Regions from separate parts of the Bacillus stercoris genome, predicted to be linked through region 2. Evidence: riboswitches for the same ligand, from Rfam matches in the RefSeq annotation. Region 2 holds a riboswitch; the other holds the start of a gene.

Region 1 (10,682 bases), 1.6 Mb from region 2:
GCGAATTCCGCTGGGGGATTTTTGTTATCTGTTAAGGAGTGTTTTTAAAGCAGAAAGATCCGGCCAGCCAAGGCCCGCTTCTTTCAGCCTTACTCCGGCAATTTCAAAGCTGTCCTCCGATACTCTTTCAGGAGAATAGGACTGATAAAATATAATCGAGGGGTTCTGCTCAATGACCCAAACAAACATGCTCGAAAAGCCATGTTGAAGCAAAAACTCTGCTCCTTTTGTTAAGAGCGCCCTCCCTGCACCTTGCCGCTGGTGCTCTTCCAGAAGGTAAATAGCATATAGCTCGCCGTCATAGCCTTCTTGTTCAGAGCGAATAGGTCCAAATGAAGCAAAGCCGAATACTGAACCCTTTTCATCCTGGGCAACAAATACTCCCTTTAACGAGCGGCTTTTCCATTTGTCTTCAAATTCCTTATAGTTCAGGCTGTTTAAATAATCAGCCGGGATAATTTCGTGGTATGTTGTCCTCCAACTGTCTACATGCACCTTTGCAATGTCCTTTATATCATCTAACCTCGCTTCACGTACAGTTACCATCCGGTTATGTCCTTTCCTTACTCTGATTTTTGGACCGTTTTGGCTTCTTTGATTTCATTTGTTAATTCATTAATGCTTTGTTTTACGTTTCCTTTTCCTGAAAAGTTCTCAATCATTTCTTTTACGTCAATTCCTGAGGATGCTTTTAAACTTTCTTGCAGACTTGACATTAGGTTCGTCGCATAGCTGGTTACTTTGTTTGCGCCGCTTGATTCACCGCTTCCTCCTGTATCTACAACGGTGATTTTATCAATATTTGAAAGAGGAGCCGCTGCTTGTTTCGCGTATTCCGGAAGCATTTTGACGATCATATCGAAAATCGCCGCCTGCCCGTACTGTTCAAAGGCAGCCGCAATTTTCTCTTTTGCTTCCGCTTCCGCAAGACCTTTCAGGCGGATAACCTCAGCCTCTGTTTCTCCTTTTGCCTTTTCAGCTTCTGCTTTGGCTAGCCCGTCAATTCTTACTTTTTCCGCCTCAGCCTTTGCCATTGCTTCTATACTGTACTTCTTGGCATCGGCTTCCGCTAGCTGTTTGGCTTTCTCAGCTGCTGCGGACTGCTCAACAGAATAACGGTCTGCATCGGCTTTTTTCTTCACCTCTGAGTCGTATTGACGTTCACGGCGAAGAATTTCTTTTTCTTCTAGTTCTATTTGCTTTTGGCGTTCGATAATTTTAACCTGCATTTCCTGTTCTGTGACTTGCTGGCGCGCTCTGGCTGTCTCTAAATCATATGCTTGGTCAGCATTCGCTTTTGCCGTATCTTGGTCTCTGCGGAATTCAGCCATTTTGAGCTGATTGATTTTTTCAGCTTCAGCGATTTCCGTCGCCCGTTCAAGTTCAGATTTCTTTGCATCTTTATCGGCTTCTGCCCGCTTAATCCGGGTTTCTTTATCAGCCTCTGCTGTTGCGATATCAGCATCGCGTTTTACTTGGGCAATTCTCGGTTTCCCTAATGATTCAAGATAACCGTTTTTATCACGTACATCTTTAATGGTAAACGAGACGATTACAAGCCCCATTTTCGCGAGATCCTGTGAAGCGACACGCTGCACCTCTTGAGAGAATTTTTCTCTGTTTTTATAGATTTCTTCTACTGTCATTGAGCCGAGAATGGAACGAAGGTGGCCTTCTAAAACCTCTCGCGCTTCCTGCTCACGATCGTCTTTTGATTTCCCTAAAAATTGTTCAGCTGCTGTAGCTATTTCGCCTATAGAACCGCCGATTTTAATAATCGCAGTTCCATCGGCCATTACAGGCACTCCTTGCTCTGTATAGACTTCAGGTGTCGAAACATCAAGTTTGCTTGATAGTAAGCTTAGCGGCTCTGCCTGCTGGAAGACGGGAAAGACAAAGGTTCCTCCGCCGCGGACGATTTTGAGACGGTTGCCGCCTTCGTCGACATGAACATTTTTATTGCCCAGATAACTCCCCGTTACGATTAACGCTTCATCAGGCCCTGCTGTACGATACTTTGTAATAAACACAGCTATTAGTGCAATTAATAAAAAGAATACAACTCCGATGATCATTATAATCGGCATTGTCATATCAAATTCCTCCTTGTGTTTTAAATGGATTCATGCGGAGTAACAGAAAGAACTCCACTGCTAATATCTACGACCAACACTGTTGTCCCGTAACTGATCTGCTGATTATCAAAACTGACCGCTGACTTTGAAATGGTGCCGCCTATTCCTTCAATGACCACTTCGCCAAACCCGTCAACTGGAACAGCTGTAATGACTTTACCGACTCTCCCTTTTAGATCATCTTCTCTATATGCCAATGATTCTTCCGCGGATGATAATGGAACCAGCACAAAGATATGAAGCAATATCACCAGCATGATTGAAAGGATGCAAGATAAAAGCGCAATCAGCAAGCTTGACAGCGGCAATACGAGCTCGCCTATATATCCTCCTGCTGAAAAACATGTGAAAAATGAGAGCACTAATGTCGGATTTAGAAACGGAATACCTTCCGACAGTCCTGCAAATACATCTCCGAAAAACAGAAATAACAGCGTAAGACTGCCGGCAATCATAAGCGTATAAAGATAAATCGTTTGTATAGGTACACCAAATAACTCCAATTCCCTCATCCTTTCTTCATCAATGCATTGATGAACGGCTGCCGTTACCATTTATACGAGACAACGCAGGAAAGGTTTCAAAATTTTAAGACAAATAACCCATTTTGAAGTGCTTTATAAATGATAATTGCTTATATATATGGTAATGTCATTTTAGGAGGAGATATGATGAGTATCTTTAATGAAGCCAGATTAGAAACGTGGAACGAATTGAAAGGACTTTCTGACGAAAAGCTGAACCAAAAGCCTTCTACTGATGAATGGAGTATACGGGAAGTTCTTGACCATTTGAAAAAAATCGATATAACAGCACAAAAAATGCTGAAGGAACGTGTAAAGGACGCTCCGATCAAAGAAATTGAAGAAAAACCGCTTGAGGTGGCACAGAACAGAAATAATAAACGGAAAGCTCCGAGTCATCTTGAGCCTGCGCATGATTTTATTTCAGGCAGCCAAATGAAACGCGAGCTTGATGTGGTAAGAGAGCAGCTGACAGCCACGATCGCCTCTCTGAAAGAAGAAGATTTTGAAAGAGTGCTTCCGCATCCTGTGTTTCAAGAGCTGACTGTCAGACAGTGGATCGATTTTATCGGCCATCATGAAAAACGGCACCTCAGCCAAATGAAAGAAATTAAAGAAAAGATAGAAAGGGCCTGATTTGATCAGACCCTTTCTGCTTTTCGTTTAACTTTTCGCTGATAGGAATGAACTTCTATTTCATCACCTGCGTAAACAGCTCCGGGTCTTTCAACAATGCACACAATCCCTCTTATGCCCAGTGCGTGACGGACAAAAGCCGGCGCCAGCTTCGGTTGCTCCGGATAATAAGACTGAATGACTTCTCCCGGCTGAATGCACGGATCATTTTCGCCCTCGCACAGCAGAGCGGCTCCGCTCGGAAAAATAATCCGGCTTCCTTCTTTTAATGTAGTAAGATCTGGCATACCGCTAACTGCCACATTCGCCCCGAGCCATTCCGGCAAAATCCTCGGCACTCCCATTTTTAAAGCGATTTCGTTGCATTCCTCTATAGAAACAATTGAAATTTGTCTTCGGTTGAAAATTTCAGTCCCTCTTGAAAACATTGGTTCTCTGGCTCCCGCTTTTTTGGTCAGGCCAAAATGCAAGTCTCCAGGGATGCCGCCATAATCAAAATCAAGCTTGTCCATTTGCTTTGTTACGAAGCTTTCTGTATCTGCGATATATAAGCCTTCCGCTTTTGCGGTCATACGCTTCCACATCAGCTGGCACCTTCCTTCTCATATAAAATTTCCACCTATGCTTCATTATCCCAAAAAATCCCGCTCTGTAAAGGAGCGGGATTTTGATTATACCGTTTTAGGCGTAAGGTTAAAGCAGCGCTTGTAGATCCAGTTGTATGCTTTTTCATTTAAATCTCTAGGATTTCCGAAGGTTTGCGGGTCTTTCATTGCTTCTTTAGACAAGCGTTCGATCATGTCAGGTGACACTCCCTGCTCTTCTAAAGTCGGCACTTCTAATTCTTTGACCAGATCATACATCCAATTGACAGATGCTTTCGCAGCTTCTTCTGTTGTCATCTTGCTTGTATCGATACCGAAGGCTTTCGCAATCCGTGCAAACTTCTCAGGATAGCCCTTCCAGTTGTATTCCATGACAGGACCCATCATCGCCGCCACGCATTGGCCGTGAGCGACTGGGATAATCCCGCCAAGCGTTTGGCTCATCGCGTGAGCCGCGCCAGCTGATTCACTGCCGTAAGAAAGACCGGCAAGCATTGCAGCCTGCGCCATTCCGTATCTTGCTTCCAGATCCTCTCCGTCAGCAAATGCCCTTTTAATGTAATGAGCGGCATATTCAATTGCCATTAAGGCAACTGCATCCGTAATTGGCTGCGCAAACTTCATTGTATAGCACTCAATGGCATGAGCAAGCGCATCAATTCCCGTCATGGCTGTTACATGCGGAGGCATTGAAACATGAAGCTCAGGATCAATGATGGTCAAGTGCGCTGCAATCAGCGGACCGCCCGTGTTGAATTTGAATTCTCTTTCTTCATCTGTGATCACCGCCCATTGCGTTACTTCTGATCCTGTTCCAGCCGTAGTGGGAATTGTCGTCAGTGGAGGAATGCGGTTTTCCAGCGGTTTTTTCCCATCTGCTGCTTCATAATCAAGCACGCTTCCTTCGTGAGTTGCTTCTACTCCGATTGCTTTTGCTGTATCCATGGAGCTTCCGCCTCCAACTGCCACCAAGCCATTACAGTTCTCTTTTTTGTAAAGCTCAGATCCTTCATTCACCAGACGGACAGGCGGGTTTGGCTCCACTTTATTAAAGAGCACCACTTCAATGCCTGCTTCTTTAAGTGATTCGATAACAGGATCAGCTACGCCCGCTTTATAAATCCCTGGGTCTGTGACAAGGAGCGCTTTTGAAACGCCTAGTGCCGCTACTTCCTCCCCCGTATGCTTGATGGCTCCGATTCCGTGCTTAATGACAGTCGGAATTTCAAATGTGTGGAATTTCTGCATACTTTCTACCTTCATATTTAATGTCATCATCAATCTCCCCCTCTTATGAATTGAACCAATTAACCGCTGCTGGTTTTGTATTGCGATATACGTGCTTGACTTCTGTGTATTCTTCAAGGCCTATTTTTCCAAGCTCGCGTCCGAACCCGGATTGCTTATAGCCGCCCCATGGCGCCTGTGCAAAGTACGGATGAAAATCGTTGATCCAAACGGTTCCCATTCTCAAACGGGCTGCTACCCGTTCACATTTTTCAATATCTTTTGACCATACCGCTCCGGCCAAGCCGTAGATGGTATCATTCGCAAGCTCAATTACCTCTTCTTCAGAGCTAAAGGTTTCGACTGTCAAAACAGGACCGAAAACCTCTTCCTGAACGATTCTCATGTCAGATTTACAGTTTGAAAAAATAGTAGGTTCATAGAAAAAGCCATTTTGAAGCGCTGGGTCTTCCGGGCGTTTGCCTCCTGTCTCCAGCTTCGCGCCTTCTTCTATTCCGATTTCTACATATTTTTCTACCTTTGCCCTGTGCTCCGCCGAAATAAGCGGACCGCTTTCTGTCTCTGCGTGAAAACCGTTTCCGAGTTTTATGCGTTTTGCCCGTTTGACCAGCTCCGCCAAAAATTGATCATGAATGGCGTCCTCAACAAGCAAGCGGGAGCCTGCAGAGCATACTTGGCCAGCGTGGAAAAATACAGCGTTTAATGCCTGATCAACCGCAACTTCTAAATCCGCGTCCTTGAAAACGATATTTGGGTTTTTCCCGCCAAGCTCAAGGGCGATTTTTTTGACATTTCCGCTTGCCGCCCGCATGATTTTTTTGCCTGTTTCGATTCCGCCTGTAAACGAAATCAAATCGACGTCTTTGTTTGCGGCAAGCTCATCGCCCACTGTAGCTCCCGGTCCAAGGACAAGGTTCGCGACACCTTTTGGTACGCCGGCTTCTTCCATCAGCTTAAAGACTTTGATTGTCGTCAGCGGCGTAATCTCACTCGGCTTCATGACGATTGTGTTTCCTGCAGCCAGTGCAGGTGCGATTTTCCAGCTCGCTTGAAGAAGCGGATAATTCCATGGAGTGATCTGGCCGCAAACCCCGATCGGCTCCCTAATGATTTTGCTTTCTGAATCAGGAATCGGAGATGAAATGATTTCTCCGCCATCTTTGTCAGCCAAGCCGGCGTAATATTGAAAAACATTGGCGATATCGTCCATATCGGCTTTGCTTTCTTCGAGTGTTTTTCCTGTATCAAGAGATTCAAGCTCTGCCAGCTCCTCGAGATCGCGTCTGATTAATTCCGCAATTTTCAGAACAATCTTCCCGCGTTCAAGCCCGGATAATGAAGACCATTCTCCTTTGTCAAATGCTCTGCGCGCGGCTGCGATTGCCTTGATGGCGTCCTCTCGCCCTCCCTCGCTTACAGTTGCAATTTCTTCTTGATTAAATGGATTGATAATGCTCCGGATCTGTCCTTTTTCGGCACTGATCCATTCTCCGTCAATGTAAAATGTTTGACTCATATAAGCCTCCTTGACGTAAATAAAGTTTGTTAAATAAAAATTTAATGTTTTTAACAACCTTAATCTAACATACGGTTTTTAAACTGTCAAAGCCCCTTTTCAATTTTTCTTTTTGACTTTTCCTTATGTTTCGTTAAGATAAAGAACATAAAGAAATAACTTAACGAATTTAACTTTCTAAAGGAAAAGAGGGTCAGTATGGATGAAAATCCAGAATTTGCAGCTATAGAACAGGCTCGGGATCTTGTTATTGACTCCATTGCTGAAACGATGGATCTTTACGGAATTACCCGCAGTGTCGGGATTTTATATGGGACGATGTATATGAGGGATGAGATGACGCTTGACGAAATGCGCGAGGAGTTGCAAATGAGCAAACCAAGCATGAGCACAGGTGTCAAAAAGCTTCAAGACTTAAACGTAGTGAAAAAAACATTTCACCGGGGCATCCGCAAGCATACATTTGTAGCTGAAAAAGATTTCTTTAAATTTTTCACAAATTTCTTTCCCCCTAAATGGGAGCGGGAGGTTCAAGTGAATGTAGCAGCGATCGAAGAAGCACAGGCTGATTTACAAAAGGTTTTAAGCAAGGAAGATCTCGATGAGGATATCAAAAATGAAGCGCAGCAGTTATATGATCAGCTGGAAAGCTCTAAAGCTTACTACGACTGGCTGAAGCGGCTTGCTGAAGCGGTGCAGAGCGGAGAAATTTTTAAATTTATACCGATCGAAACAAAGTAAAACAGCAAACGCCTGGGAAACCAGGCGTTTTTTTAGTGTAACTACTACAAATTTGAAAAATACGGGAAAAACACCCCATTTACTTCCAAAATATTTGATGGTAATTTTATGTAGGTAAAATTTGTATTTGGCCTTTCAGAGGAGGTGAAAAGCGGGCAGGCCTTTAATTTATTAATTTTTAGGGGGAATTTTATTATGAAACGCAAATTATTATCTTCTTTGGCAATTAGTGCACTAAGTCTCGGGTTACTCGTTTCTGCACCAACAGCTTCTTTCGCGGCTGAATCTACATCAACTAAAGCTCATACTGAATCTACTATGAGAACACAGTCTACTGCTTCATTGTTCGCAACAATCACTGGCGCCAGCAAAACGGAATGGTCTTTCTCAGATATCGAATTGACTTACCGTCCAAATACGCTTCTCAGCCTTGGCGTGATGGAATTTACGTTACCAAGCGGATTTACTGCAAATACGAAGGACACAATGAACGGTAATGCCTTGCGTGAAACACAGATCCTCAATAATGGGAAAACAGTGAGAATTCCTTTGGCACTTGATTTGTTAGGAGCTGGCGAATTCAAATTAAAACTGAATAACAAAACACTTCCTGCCGCTGGTACATATACTTTCCGCGCGGAGAATAAATCATTGAGCATCGGAAATAAATTTTACGCAGAAGCCAGCATTGACGTGGCTAAGCGCAGTACTCCTCCGACTCAGCCATGCGGCTGCAACTAATGTAAAAGACCGGTTAACACCGGTCTTTTTTTGCGTTTTCCCCTACCCTTTTTTCTCTCATTTCCGTTATCTTTTTTCTGGTTTAAAATTTAAATTGACAAACACTAGAAACAGGAGTAAATTCTTGAGTGTTCAATTTCATAAAGTCTCTTTTACCGCTTAATCAAACACGAACGGGGGAACCAACGATTGGCTGTTTTATTAACAGCCTTGGGGTGAATCTTACTAAGTAAGAGGGGGTACTCTGAATCCCTAATCCGACAGCTAACCTCGTAGGCGTATACAGAGAGGAGGTCTATTGCGACCATTCTTTGAAATGGTCTTTTTTGCTTAAAAAACGTTAATTTTACTAAGGGAGTTATGAACAGTGGGAAGAATAAAAAATAAGCAATTTGCCGTGATCGGGCTGGGCCGGTTTGGCGGCAGCATTTGCAAAGAACTGCACAGAATGGGACACGAGGTCCTTGCAGTTGATATCAACGAAGAAAAGGTCAATGCATATGCTTCTTACGCCACTCATGCGGTAATTGCCAACGCCACCGAAGAAAACGAATTGCTTTCATTAGGAATACGCAATTTTGAATATGTAATTGTTGCCATCGGAGCGAATATTCAAGCGAGTACACTGACCACCCTATTATTAAAGGAATTTGATATCCCTAATATTTGGGTGAAAGCTCAAAACTATTATCATCACAAGGTGCTTGAAAAAATCGGCGCGGATCGTATTATCCACCCTGAAAAAGACATGGGAGTCAAGATCGCACAAAGCCTTTCTGACGAAAACGTTTTGAATTACATTGATTTATCTGATGATTACAGTATTGTCGAGCTGCTGGCAACGCGAAAGCTTGATTCAAAATCAATTATTGACCTGAATGTGAGAGCAAAGTACGGCTGCACGATCCTGGCCATTAAACATCATGGAGATATCCGTCTTTCTCCCGCACCTGAAGACATCATTCACGAGCAGGATTGCCTGGTGATCATGGGGCACAAAAAGGATATTAAACGTTTTGAAAACGAAGGGATGTAGACAAAGGTGACACTTCAAAAGGATAAAGTGATCAAATGGGTTCGGTTTACACCGCCTCAAGTGCTTGCAATTGGTTTTTTCCTAACCATTATCATCGGGGCTGTGCTGTTAAAGCTTCCGTTTTCTACACTGAAGCCATTGTCATGGATCGATGCCCTTTTTACTGCAGCTTCCGCTACAACCGTTACAGGGCTTGCAGTTGTCGATACCGGTACAGAATTTACACTTTTCGGGCAAACTGTCATCATGGGGCTGATTCAGATCGGTGGGCTTGGATTTATGACGTTTGCTGTTTTGATCGTCATGATATTAGGGAAAAAAATCGGGTTGAAAGAACGAATGCTGGTTCAGGAAGCCTTAAATCAGCCGACAATCGGCGGCGTCATTGGCCTTGTCAAAGTCCTGTTTCTGTTCTCGATCAGTATTGAATTGATAGCAGCACTCATCCTATCCATCCGGCTTGTGCCTCAGTATGGCTGGTCATCTGGCTTGTTTGCCAGTCTGTTTCACGCGATTTCTGCTTTTAACAATGCCGGGTTTTCGCTGTGGCCTGATAATTTGATGAGCTACGTTGGGGACCCTACAGTGAACCTTGTGATTACTTTCTTATTTATTACAGGAGGGATCGGATTTACGGTTCTGTTTGACATTATGAAAAATCGGCGTTTCAAAGCTTTTTCCTTACATACAAAGCTTATGCTTACAGGAACGCTGATGTTGAATGCGATTGCTATGCTTGTGATCTTTATTCTAGAGTACAGCAACCCTGGCACGCTTGGCCACCTGCATATAGGGGATAAACTATGGGCTTCCTATTTTCAGGCAGTGACGCCGAGAACCGCAGGCTTCAACTCCCTTGATTTTGGAAGTATGAGAGAAGGAACGATTGTATTTACTTTATTATTGATGTTTATCGGAGCAGGCAGCGCTTCTACGGCGAGCGGCATTAAGCTGACTACGTTCATCGTGATTTTAACATCTGTTATTGCTTACTTGAGAGGTAAAAAAGAAACGGTGATTTTCCGCCGCTCCATCAAATATCCGATAATCATTAAAGCTTTAGCTGTAAGCGTCACCGGTTTGTTCATCGTGTTTTTAGGGATATTCGCCCTGACGATCACAGAACAAGCGCCGTTTATTCAAATTGTGTTTGAAACCTTTTCCGCTTTCGGAACTGTCGGCCTATCGATGGGGCTTACTCCTGAACTGACAACAGCTGGAAAGTGTATCATCATTGTCATCATGTTCATCGGAAGAATTGGTCCTTTAACGTTCGTGTTTTCATTCGCAAAAACAGAGCAATCAAATATTCGATACCCTGACGGCGAAGTGTTTACAGGGTGATATCAAAAAAATCCGGCGTGCAATCGCCGGATTTTTTTATGATTCGATATGAGATTGATTTTGTCTTTTTTCTTGTTCTGCGATGATCTCGTTGTCCTCTGCGTTATCACGGGTCACTTTTTGTGTAAGAATCGCGCCAACAGCTACGAGTATCAT
Region 2 (10,682 bases):
AGCATCTGACTGATTCATTTCTGATGAGCAATCATTTGGTGACGTGGAAGATTCAAAGTGGCCAAGCGAGCGGGACAAATGCGCTGATAGATGATATGAGAATTATGCTGTCTCTTGACCAAGCCGCCGCAAAATGGGTCCGCAGCGACTACGCGCAAACGGCTAAGGATATCGGCACGGCTTTGAAGACATACAATATGAACAACGGGTTATTTACTGACTTTTACGACTCACAGGCCGCTTCAAAGGATGTGACGCTTTCATACGTCTTGCCTGATGCCTTAGCTGTCTTAAAGAAGAATGGAATCATAGACGAAGAAACAGAACAGCGGAATGCCAATGTTCTCTATTCAGCTCCTTTAAAAAATGGCTTTCTGCCGAAGACATACAGCTCGGAGACGAAGGAATACACATATGACAGTGAAATCAACCTGATTGATCAGCTTTACACTGCTTGGCATTTGCCGGAAGGGGATGAAAAAGCATCTGTTTTAGCGGACTGGATCAAGCAGGAATTTCAGACAAACGGAAAACTGTACGGGCGATATTCGGCAGATACGAAGGAGCCTGCCGTCCAATATGAATCGCCATCCGTATATGCATTAGCCGTATTGTTTTTGACAAAACAGCATGAAAACAGCTCTGTCATCAAAGCCATATATGACAGAATGAATGACTTTGAAATTCATGATCCGGTGAAATCGTATTATGGAGGCTATATGAGCGGCACTCAGACGCATTCATTTGATAATCTGCTGCCGCTGTTAGCCGAAAGGAAGCTTTTTAATGAAAATATCATTCAATGAATCACAAAAATTATTTGCTTATTTTTCAGGGCTCATCGCGGCCCTGTCTCTGTTTATTTATTATGTGTCAGCCCAGCAATCGGAAGGCGCCCTGATCCTTTGCATCACGTTTGTCGTCATCGCCGCAGGCATCTGGTTCGGCCCGATTTACGCGCTGGCGGTGACCTTAATCGTACTTTTTGTTCTCGGCACCTTAATGATGTTTTTCCAGACTGGACAGGCATCGCTCTTTCCAGCTGAGGAAGGGCTGCAAGTGCTTGTCGTGTGGGGAATCGCGCTTTTGCTGTTTTCTTTTATTTCCGGAAGAATCCACGATATCACAGCAGAGCTTCGGCGCTCAATCACACGGCTTCAATCCGAAATCAAAAGTTTTGTTGCTGTTGACAGAGTGACCGGGTTTGATAACAAGCAAAGGATGCAGCTGGAACTTTCAGAAGAAATGAAGCGGGCGGAGCGCTACGGCAATTCTTTTGTGTTTTTGCTGCTCCATATGCATTATTTCAAAGAGTTTAAGTCCTTGTACGGTGAAAAAGAAACGGATCGCCTCTTCCAATATGTCGGTCAGCAAATCAGGACGAGTGTTCGGGAAACGGATAAGAAATTCCGCCCCTCTGACGAGCGTATCGGGATCGTGCTGACGCACACGCCTGCTGAACATATGCCAGCCGTTCTGACTAAGCTGAAGAAACAATTGGATACATATCAGCTGGAAAATGGAAAGTATGTCTCGCTTACGTTCCACGTTTGCTATTTGCCCTACCGGAAAGATATCAAAACAGCTGATCAATTTTTAGAAGAACTGGAAAATGAGATGATGATGAATGAACTATAAAGGAATCACACTGCTCTGCATCATGCTGCTTCTGTTTTCAGCGATTGCGTCTTTTCCCGTTTCAGCGCAAGCGAAGGAGCGGGATGCCGGCATTCTCATCATCTATTCAACCTTGGACGGCAAAGAGTCGTCTCAAGTCAAAATGCTCGATTTGCTTGCGGGACACTTTACATCCCATGTGACAGTCAAAAGAGATTCAGATGTTGAAGCGTCGGATTTCAAAGGAAAAGATCATGTGATGTATTACGGCCAAACGAAAAGAAAGCTCAGCAAAAAATTGCTGTCTCTTATCAGCAGCGTAAAAAAACCGGTTGTCGCCATTGGCTATAACGCAGGACAAATCAGCCAATTTTCCGGGCTTTCATTAGCCCGCAAAGAAAATGTGTTTCAGGTTCACAGCAGGCCGGAAAAGGCCGATGTGTCTCTGGAAAGCGGGCTTAATGTGCTGAGCGTATCAGGCCTGAAAGGAACGGCGCTTTACACCTTCAAAGCCGATGACGGCAAAACGCATTCTTTTATATGGAAAACAAAAAAAGGGAATGTGTACATTGGATTAACGAATTTGTTAAATGACAATTTGATCGTGGCGAAACAGCTCAGAGAAGCCTTCGGAGAGAAGGCGGGGACGACGTTATTGTATTTGCGTCTCGAGGATATCAGCCCGATGTCTGATGAAAAATTGCTGCTTCAAGCCGGTACATATCTGCATAAGCGGCATATTCCTTTTATCCTGGCGGTCATTCCGGTTTACTTGAATCCGGAAACAGGCGACAAAGTGTATTTGTCTAATCAACCGAAGATGGTCAAGGTGCTGAAAAAGCTGCAAAGCATGGGTGGCAGTATCATTGTTCACGGCTATACTCACGCTTATCGCTACAGTGAAACAGGAGAGGGCTTTGAATTTTGGGATGCAAAGGCGGATCAGCCGATTACATCCGGAAATGCCGAAGATCCCCCGTCCATTTTGGAGAAGGCACAGGACTTCCCGAACGAACAAGCCTATCACAGCTATCTCGAACCATTTCGGGAAAAGGAAGAAACGTATACAAAGCAAAAACTGACGCGGGCCATTGAGGATTTGACATCATCGGGTCTTTACCCGCTGGCGTTTGAAGCGCCGCATTACACGATGTCCGAATACGGCTATCAAATCGCTTCACAGTATTTTTCAAGCATTTTTGGCCAGGTTCAGCTCAGCGACACAACGTGGAAAACCTCCGGTGCACCTCCGTTCGTGACCGCTCCCTCGATGCTGCATGGAATGACGCTTTATCCGGAGACGATCGGCTTTGTTGATACATCAAAGCAAAACCCGCTCGGCGAGATGGAGGAGCATATCTCTCAGATGATTGATTTTGAAGGCGGAGTAGCCGGTGGATTTTATCACCCGTACCTTGGGATGAAATATCTGCCGGAGCTGGTTGATCAGATGGAACGCATTCCAGACAGTGAATGGCTCGATTTAAAGAAAACGCAACAAACCGTCAAAACAGACAAAGTGGAAATTCATACAAGCGGTGATGGAACGATTCAGGTGAAAAACGGCGTAAGCGCCATAGACGAGTTTTTCGATCATCATCGGCAAACCCCTCTGGAAAAGGCATTATGGATTCTCTCCGCTGTCGTGCTCTTATTTGTCATCATGTTTGTCAGTTATACGTTTTACTTGAGAGCCACATTGAAAAAACGAATTTTTAAGGAGAGAAGAAGCCTTGGGTAATACGCTGTTCTTTATCTCGCTAAGTTTAATATGGGTGATGCTTCTCTACCACATGTTCCTCATGCAGGGCGGGTTCCGCCACTATATGACCTTCGAACGGAATATCCCGAAGTGGAGAGAAAACATGAAGGAGCTGCCAAAGGTCAGCGTCCTCATCCCGGCGCATAACGAAGAGGTTGTGATTCGGCAGACGCTGAAGGCGATGGTCAACCTTTATTATCCGAAGGACCGTCTGGAGATTATCGTCGTGAATGACAATTCGTCAGACCGGACGGGTGATATCGTCAATGAATTTTCCGAGAAATACGATTTCATCAAAATGGTGATTACGAAGCCGCCGAACGCAGGTAAAGGAAAATCCTCTGCACTTAACTCGGGTTTTGCCGAATCGAATGGCGATGTGATCTGTGTATATGACGCCGACAATACGCCTGAGAAAATGGCCGTGTATTATCTCGTGCTCGGCCTGATGAATGACGAAAAGGCAGGCGCCGTGGTAGGGAAATTCCGCGTCATCAATGCGGCAAAGACGCTGCTGACGAGGTTTATCAATATCGAAACGATCTGTTTTCAGTGGATGGCTCAGGGAGGCAGATGGAAGTGGTTTAAAATCGCCACGATCCCAGGAACCAACTTCGCGATTCGCAGAAGCATTATCGAAAAGCTCGGAGGCTGGGATGACAAAGCGCTCGCTGAGGATACGGAGCTGACCATTCGGGTGTACAATCTCGGCTATCACATTCGCTTTTTCCCTGCGGCCATCACGTGGGAGCAGGAGCCGGAAACATGGAAGGTATGGTGGCGCCAGCGCACCCGATGGGCGCGCGGCAATCAATATGTCGTGCTCAAATTTTTGGCGCAGTTTTTTAAGCTGAAACGAAAACGGATTATCTTTGATTTGTTTTATTTTTTCTTTACGTACTTCTTGTTTTTCTTTGGCGTGATCATGTCGAATACGATTTTTGTAGTGAATTTGTTTTATGATTTGCATTTATCGGTTGGATTTTTGGCAATGATTCTCTGGATTTTGGCATTTTTCTTATTTATGACAGAGGTCATGATTACGTTGAGCATTGAAAAAACAGAAATGAACAGGCAAAACTTTTTTATCGTATTTCTCATGTACTTCACATACTCGCAGGCATGGATTGTGCTTGTTATCTACTCTTTATTCGTAGAAATCAAGCACCGTTTATTCAAGCAGGAGGTCAAATGGTACAAGACAGAACGATACAATCAACATAAAAGCGGGTGACCTTTTTGAAACAAATAATGATTTTTCTCACAAGCTTCATGCTGCTGGCGATGGCTGGACAACCGGCTCTTGCCAAGGATGTACAGGTCAGCGGTTCGCTTCTTGGGAAAAGCAGCCAAGAACAAGCCAAACAGCAGGTGCTGACAAGCGAGCTGATTACACTGTATGGATCAAAAGACAGCGCGGAGCTGACGTATCAGATCCCGGCAGGCGCCTCTTCAGGCAATCAGCAATTGGTCATTGAATACGAAGCATCAAATCTTTTAATTTCTCCTTCATCGTTAACGGCTGTCATTGATGATGAACCAGTCAAAACGTTAAAGCTTGATGGTGATTCCAAGCGGAAAACAGTGAAGCTGAATCTGAATAAAAACCAGTCAGCGCAAGGTTATCACAACGTATCGCTGAAATTTTACGGCGTAATGAAAGAGGGCGTGTGTGTCAGACAGGATACGTCTGGCAACTGGATCAAAATTTATCCGGACAGCCGGCTGACACTTGCTGAAAGCGGTGAAGCGAAAGGAACGTCGCTGGACCATTATCCGTACCCATTCGCCCAATCTGGAAACACAAGCGAAGAAACCGCCCTCGTCATTCCGGATGACCCAAGTTCGGCGGAAATTGAAGCTGCGGTTAAAACAGAAGGCTATTTGAAAACGGTGGACAGCAGTGTCAGGATTGCGTATGTCACAGAATCTGAGCTGAAAAAAATCGATAAGCCGACGATTGTTATCGGAGTGGACAAGCATTGGAACGGCAAAGTGAAAAAACTGATGAAACAAGCCGGCTTGCAGGCAAAAGGAGAAGAACTTCTGCTTGCTGAGCGGGTGCTGAAAGCAGAGGGCAAGCAGCAGCCGGTTCTGTTTGCGCAAGCTGCATCCGAGGACGTGCTCGCTAAAAAAATCAGCGTGATGACAGATCAGACATACACAGGCCAGCTCAGCGGCGATACACTTTCAATCAGCAAGCTTAAGCAGACAGAAAAAAAAGAAAGCGATAAGCTGACCCTCGAGAATTTTGGAGCGGGCGATATCACAATTGGAGCCGATAAAACATCTTCAGCACATTATTTTTATCCGGCTTCGGCGGTTTTAGATGAAAACCAATCAGCGAAGCTGTCGCTTAAACTGAAAAAGTCTGAAACGATTCAAGCTTCAACGGACGAAAGTGAATCGCCTTCTCAGGCTTCAGAGCTGAAAGTGATGATCAACGGCCAGCCGCACTCGGTCCGGCTTGATGACTTAGGAAAAGAAGATAAAAACGGATTCTATCATGTTACGGTGAAAGTGGACCCTAAGCTGCTGCAAAAAAACCGCTACATTGATATTCAGTTCGTCACAACCGGGTTAAAGGAAAACAACCCTTGCAACACGACTGATGAAGAAAAGTGGGTCTTTATTGATAAAAGCAGTACATTATCATACGCCATCAAAGGGATGTCCCCGTCAGCGGATTTTCAGGAGTGGCCGCTTCCTTACGCCGGAAATCAGGATCAAACAACGGTAATCGTGCTTCCTGACACCGTAAGCCAATCGAAGCTTGAGGAGCTTTCTCTCGTAACAGAATCCTTTGGCAGCGAAGCACAGCATTCATACACGGTAAAGAAATCATCTGACGTTACAGCAAACGATGCGAAAGGCCGAAACCTCATTTTTATAGGGGGGATCAATCAATTTTCTCTTCTGAAGGAGAAATCATCAGACCTGCTTGTGCCGCAGGCAAAAAACGGCTCGTTTGATGTATCTGATTTCGAGATGCTGAATGAGACGACAAAACAAGTGGTATTTACCCAAGCATCGCCTTGGGATTCACACTATACAATGGCTGTTTTTGCACCGGCAAAAGGAGAAGGCACGGCTGTCACGAAAGAGATCATCAATTATCTGAACAGCAACGATGATTCGGCAACCGTCCTTAATGAAACAAATAGCCAGCAGGTGTTTACAAACCACCAGCAGCTCAAATCGGAGACAGTCAGCTCCGGCGCAGAACAACCAACACAGGATCATAGCCAGAAATGGATGTATATTGGTGTGCTGGCACTTATTATGGTGATTGCGGCAGTGTTCATTTGGGTTGCCGTAAGACGAAGAAAAAGAAAGACAGATACAGAATAAAAACAGAGGCAATCTAGCCTCTGTTTTTTTATTTTTGGTATGTAAATTCCATTTGTGGAACCTATCATTTTATTTTTTCCGCCCGGCCAATAAGCCTCTTTACAACGTGTGGGAACGGGAGTATGATCTCTTTTAGAAAACAAATCGCTTAATCTGAAATCAGAGCGGGGGACCCATTAGAATGGCTTTTTGCCGTTGGGGTGAATCCTTTTTAGGTAGGGCTAACTCTCATATGCCCGAATCCGTCAGCTAACCTCGTAAGCGTTCGTGAGAGGAGATGAATGAAACCTGTGTTCGATGTTATGGCACAGGGGCATCCGTTTGCCTCTGTGTTTTTTGCCGTTCATTTTTAGGAATGTAAATCGCATACAGAGACATCATAGCAGAAAGGACTATTGCAAAATGTGAGAGCAAGACACTGATGTTTTATTGTTTTAATTGAAAAATGAGAAATTAAAAGGGGAAGACATCGATGTATCATTCAATCAAACGTTTTTTGATTGGGAAACCACTAAAATCTCAAGCAGCGGGAGAGCAAAAACTGACGAAATTAAAAGCCTTGGCTATGCTTTCCTCAGATGCGCTGTCATCTGTCGCATATGGGACAGAGCAAATTTTAATCATTTTAGCAACAATCAGTGCTGCCGCATTTTGGTACTCCATTCCGATTGCGGTCGGCGTTCTCATATTACTGCTCGCACTGATTCTTTCATACAGGCAAATTATTTACGCTTATCCGCAGGGCGGCGGGGCTTATGTTGTTTCGAAAGAAAACCTCGGTGAAAAGCCGGGATTGATCGCGGGCGGTTCATTGCTTGTCGATTATATTTTAACGGTAGCGGTAAGTATTTCCGCAGGAACGGACGCCATCACGTCGGCCTTTCCTGCATTGCATGATTATCATGTGCCGATCGCTATTTTTCTCGTGTTAGTGATTATGATTTTGAACCTGCGCGGGCTTTCGGAATCGGCATCCATTCTTGCCTACCCGGTTTATCTGTTTGTGGTGGCGCTATTGGTTCTCATTGCAGTCGGGTTGTTCAAGCTCATGACAGGACAAATAGACCAGCCGGTTCATCATACACCGCTTGGCACACCTGTAGCCGGCATTACGCTGTTTTTGCTGCTTAAGGCTTTTTCCTCCGGATGCTCAGCGTTGACCGGAGTTGAGGCCATTTCTAACGCCATTCCTGCTTTCAAAAATCCGCCTGCGCGAAACGCGGCAAGAACGCTTGCGATGATGGGGATTTTGCTGGCGATTCTGTTTTCCGGCATCACGGTGCTCGCATACGGATATGGAACGGCGCCTAAGCCCGATGAAACAGTGGTTTCACAAATTGCGTCCGAAACCTTCGGGCGGAATGTGTTCTACTATGTCATCCAAGGTGTCACATCGCTTATTTTGGTCCTTGCGGCAAATACGGGATTTTCAGCTTTCCCGCAGCTTGCCTTCAACCTGGCGAGAGACCAGTATATGCCGCGAATGTTTACAGTTCGGGGTGACCGCTTAGGCTTCTCAAATGGGATTATCTTTTTAGGCTTTGCCTCCATTATTCTCATTATCTTATTCGGAGGACAGACGGAGCACTTAATCCCGTTATATGCTGTGGGCGTATTTATTCCATTTACGCTTTCACAAACCGGCATGTGCATAAAATGGATCAAGCAAAAACCAAAAGGCTGGATCGGAAAAATGCTGATCAACTCCTGCGGCGCTCTGATTTCGTTTATGGTTCTATCTATCCTTTTTGTGACAAAGTTTAATGTCGTATGGCCTGTGTTAATCTTTATGCCTATCGTCGTTTTGCTGTTTTTTGCGATTAAAAATCACTACACAGCGGTTGGTGAACAGCTTCGCATCGTAGACAAAGAGCCGGAAGAAATCAAAGGCACCGTTGTGATTGTGCCTGTAGCAGGTGTCACCACCGTCGTGCAAAAATCGATTCACTATGCGAAATCACTGTCCGATCAGGTGATCGCCGTTCACGTGTCATTTGACAGAGAACAGGAAAAGAAAGTCGAAAAACGCTGGGAAGAGCTCAATAATGGAGTGCGTCTCGTTACCCTTCACTCCTCGTACAGAAGCCTTGTCCATCCGTTTGATAAATTTTTAGAAACAGTTGAGGCGAAAGCGAAGAAGGAGCAGTTTTCTGTCATGGTGCTGTTTCCGCAATTTATAACGAAAAAACGCTGGCACACCATCCTTCACAATCAATCGGCCTTCCTCCTCAGAGTTCGGCTGTTTTGGAAAAAGGACATAATGGTTGCCACACTGCCGTATCATTTTAAAAAGTAAAGTCTAGGACCAAGGGAATCACCTTGGTCTTTTTTGCGGGAAAGAGAGGAATGGCGGTGTATACACAAGGTGCTTTTGTAATCGTACTGAACGAAAATCAGCAGATTCTATTGGTCAAACGAAAAGATGTCCCTTTATGGGATCTGCCGGGCGGCAGGATTGATTCCGGGGAATCGGCTGAGGCAGCGGCGGTACGTGAGGTATTGGAAGAGACGGGATACAATACAGCGCTTTCCGCGAAAATAGGTGTCTATCAAAGGCCAAAGTTTCTAGATGAACAGCATGTGTTTTTCGGAAGCATAACAGGCGGACAAGCAATAGCGGACGGCACAGAGACAGCACAATTAAAGTGGTTTTCTCCGCGGCGCTTGCCGCTTTTTATGGTGCCGAACCGAAAACGGCAAATCAAAGATTACGTGAATGGCGCCTTAGATGCAACCATCACCCTCAAGGACGTCGGCATGCTTGCGGCGATCGATCTGTTGAAAAGAAGACTGGGCAAGTGATTCACGTCTCCGGGTTTTAAAGCCTTTCTCCTGTGGTATTGAAAAAAGGAAAAAGGAGGATACGTTATGGCACACAAAACTGCAGGACAAGCAATGACAGAGCTGCTTGAACAATGGGGAGTTGATCATGTTTACGGCATCCCCGGAGATAGTATAAATGAGTTTATTGAGGAATTAAGACACGAAAGAAATCAACTGAAGTTCATTCAAACACGCCATGAAGAGGTAGCGGCACTGGCAGCCGCGGCTGAAGCAAAACTCACCGGCAAGATCGGAGTCTGTCTGTCGATCGCAGGGCCGGGAGCAGTGCACTTATTAAATGGTTTATATGATGCAAAAGCGGACGGCGCCCCTGTGCTGGCCATTGCAGGACAGGTTTCATCAGGTGAAGTCGGACGTGATTATTTCCAGGAGATCAAGCTGGAGCAAATGTTTGAGGACGTGGCTGTGTTCAACAGAGAGGTACATAGCGCGGAAACACTGCCGGATCTCTTGAATCAGGCGATCCGCACCGCCTACAGCAAAAAAGGCGTTGCGGTATTGAGCGTGTCAGATGATCTGTTTGCGGAGAAAATCAAACGCGAGCCCGTGTATACTTCACCAGTGTATATGGAAGGGAACCTTGAACCGAAAAAAGAACAGCTCGTCACCTGCGCGCAATATATTAATAATGCTAAGAAGCCGATTATCTTGGCGGGGCAGGGAATGAAAAAGGCGAAACGGGAGCTCTTAGAATTTGCGGACAAAGCCGCCGCTCCGATCGTAGTCACACTACCGGCAAAAGGCGTCGTTCCCGATAAGCACCCGCATTTTCTCGGCAACCTAGGGCAAATTGGCACAAAGCCGGCTTACGAGGCAATGGAGGAATGTGATTTATTAATCATGCTCGGAACGTCATTCCCGTACCGCGATTATTTGCCAGATGATACGCCGGCTATCCAGCTCGATTCAGACCCGGCGAAAATCGGAAAACGCTATCCGGTGACAGCGGGCCTTGTCTGCGATTCGGCCCTCGGCCTGCGCGAATTGACAGAGTATATTGAACGCAAGGAAGACAGAAGATTCCTGAATGCCTGCACAGAACATATGCAGCATTGGTGGAACGAAATTGAAATAGATGAGACAGAGGCAACAACACCGCTTAAACCCC

The links. Region 2 has a riboswitch for cyclic di-AMP ahead of kimA (potassium transporter KimA). Riboswitches for the same ligand answer to the same signal wherever they lie in the genome.
Region 1: another riboswitch for cyclic di-AMP. It lies ahead of ktrA (potassium uptake protein KtrA); the one in region 2 lies ahead of kimA (potassium transporter KimA).

Annotation. Positions count from the first base shown of each region.
Region 1 is NZ_CP121861.1:1,206,147-1,216,828, reverse strand. It holds gene QA442_RS06275 (GNAT family N-acetyltransferase) at 25-546, opposite strand; gene floT (flotillin lipid rafts scaffold protein FloT) at 564-2,093, opposite strand; gene QA442_RS06265 (NfeD family protein) at 2,114-2,638, opposite strand; gene QA442_RS06260 (DinB family protein) at 2,807-3,295, shown strand; gene QA442_RS06255 (MOSC domain-containing protein) at 3,301-3,879, opposite strand; gene gbsB (choline dehydrogenase) at 3,967-5,175, opposite strand; gene betB (betaine-aldehyde dehydrogenase) at 5,192-6,664, opposite strand; gene gbsR (transcriptional regulator GbsR) at 6,863-7,405, shown strand; gene bslA (biofilm surface layer hydrophobin BslA) at 7,601-8,146, shown strand; cyclic di-AMP (ydaO/yuaA leader) riboswitch at 8,293-8,441, shown strand; gene ktrA (potassium uptake protein KtrA) at 8,514-9,182, shown strand; gene ktrB (Ktr system potassium transporter KtrB) at 9,189-10,526, shown strand; gene QA442_RS06220 (YiaA/YiaB family inner membrane protein) at 10,563-10,682, opposite strand, start outside.
Region 2 is NZ_CP121861.1:3,874,446-3,885,127, reverse strand. It holds gene QA442_RS20145 (lipoprotein YdaJ) at 1-806, shown strand, start outside; gene epsK (cyclic-di-GMP receptor EpsK) at 787-1,638, shown strand; gene QA442_RS20135 (DUF2334 domain-containing protein) at 1,649-3,358, shown strand; gene QA442_RS20130 (glycosyltransferase family 2 protein) at 3,351-4,613, shown strand; gene QA442_RS20125 (cellulose biosynthesis cyclic di-GMP-binding regulatory protein BcsB) at 4,619-6,730, shown strand; cyclic di-AMP (ydaO/yuaA leader) riboswitch at 6,866-7,009, shown strand; gene kimA (potassium transporter KimA) at 7,203-9,026, shown strand; gene QA442_RS20115 (NUDIX hydrolase) at 9,083-9,532, shown strand; gene QA442_RS20110 (pyruvate oxidase) at 9,599-10,682, shown strand, end outside.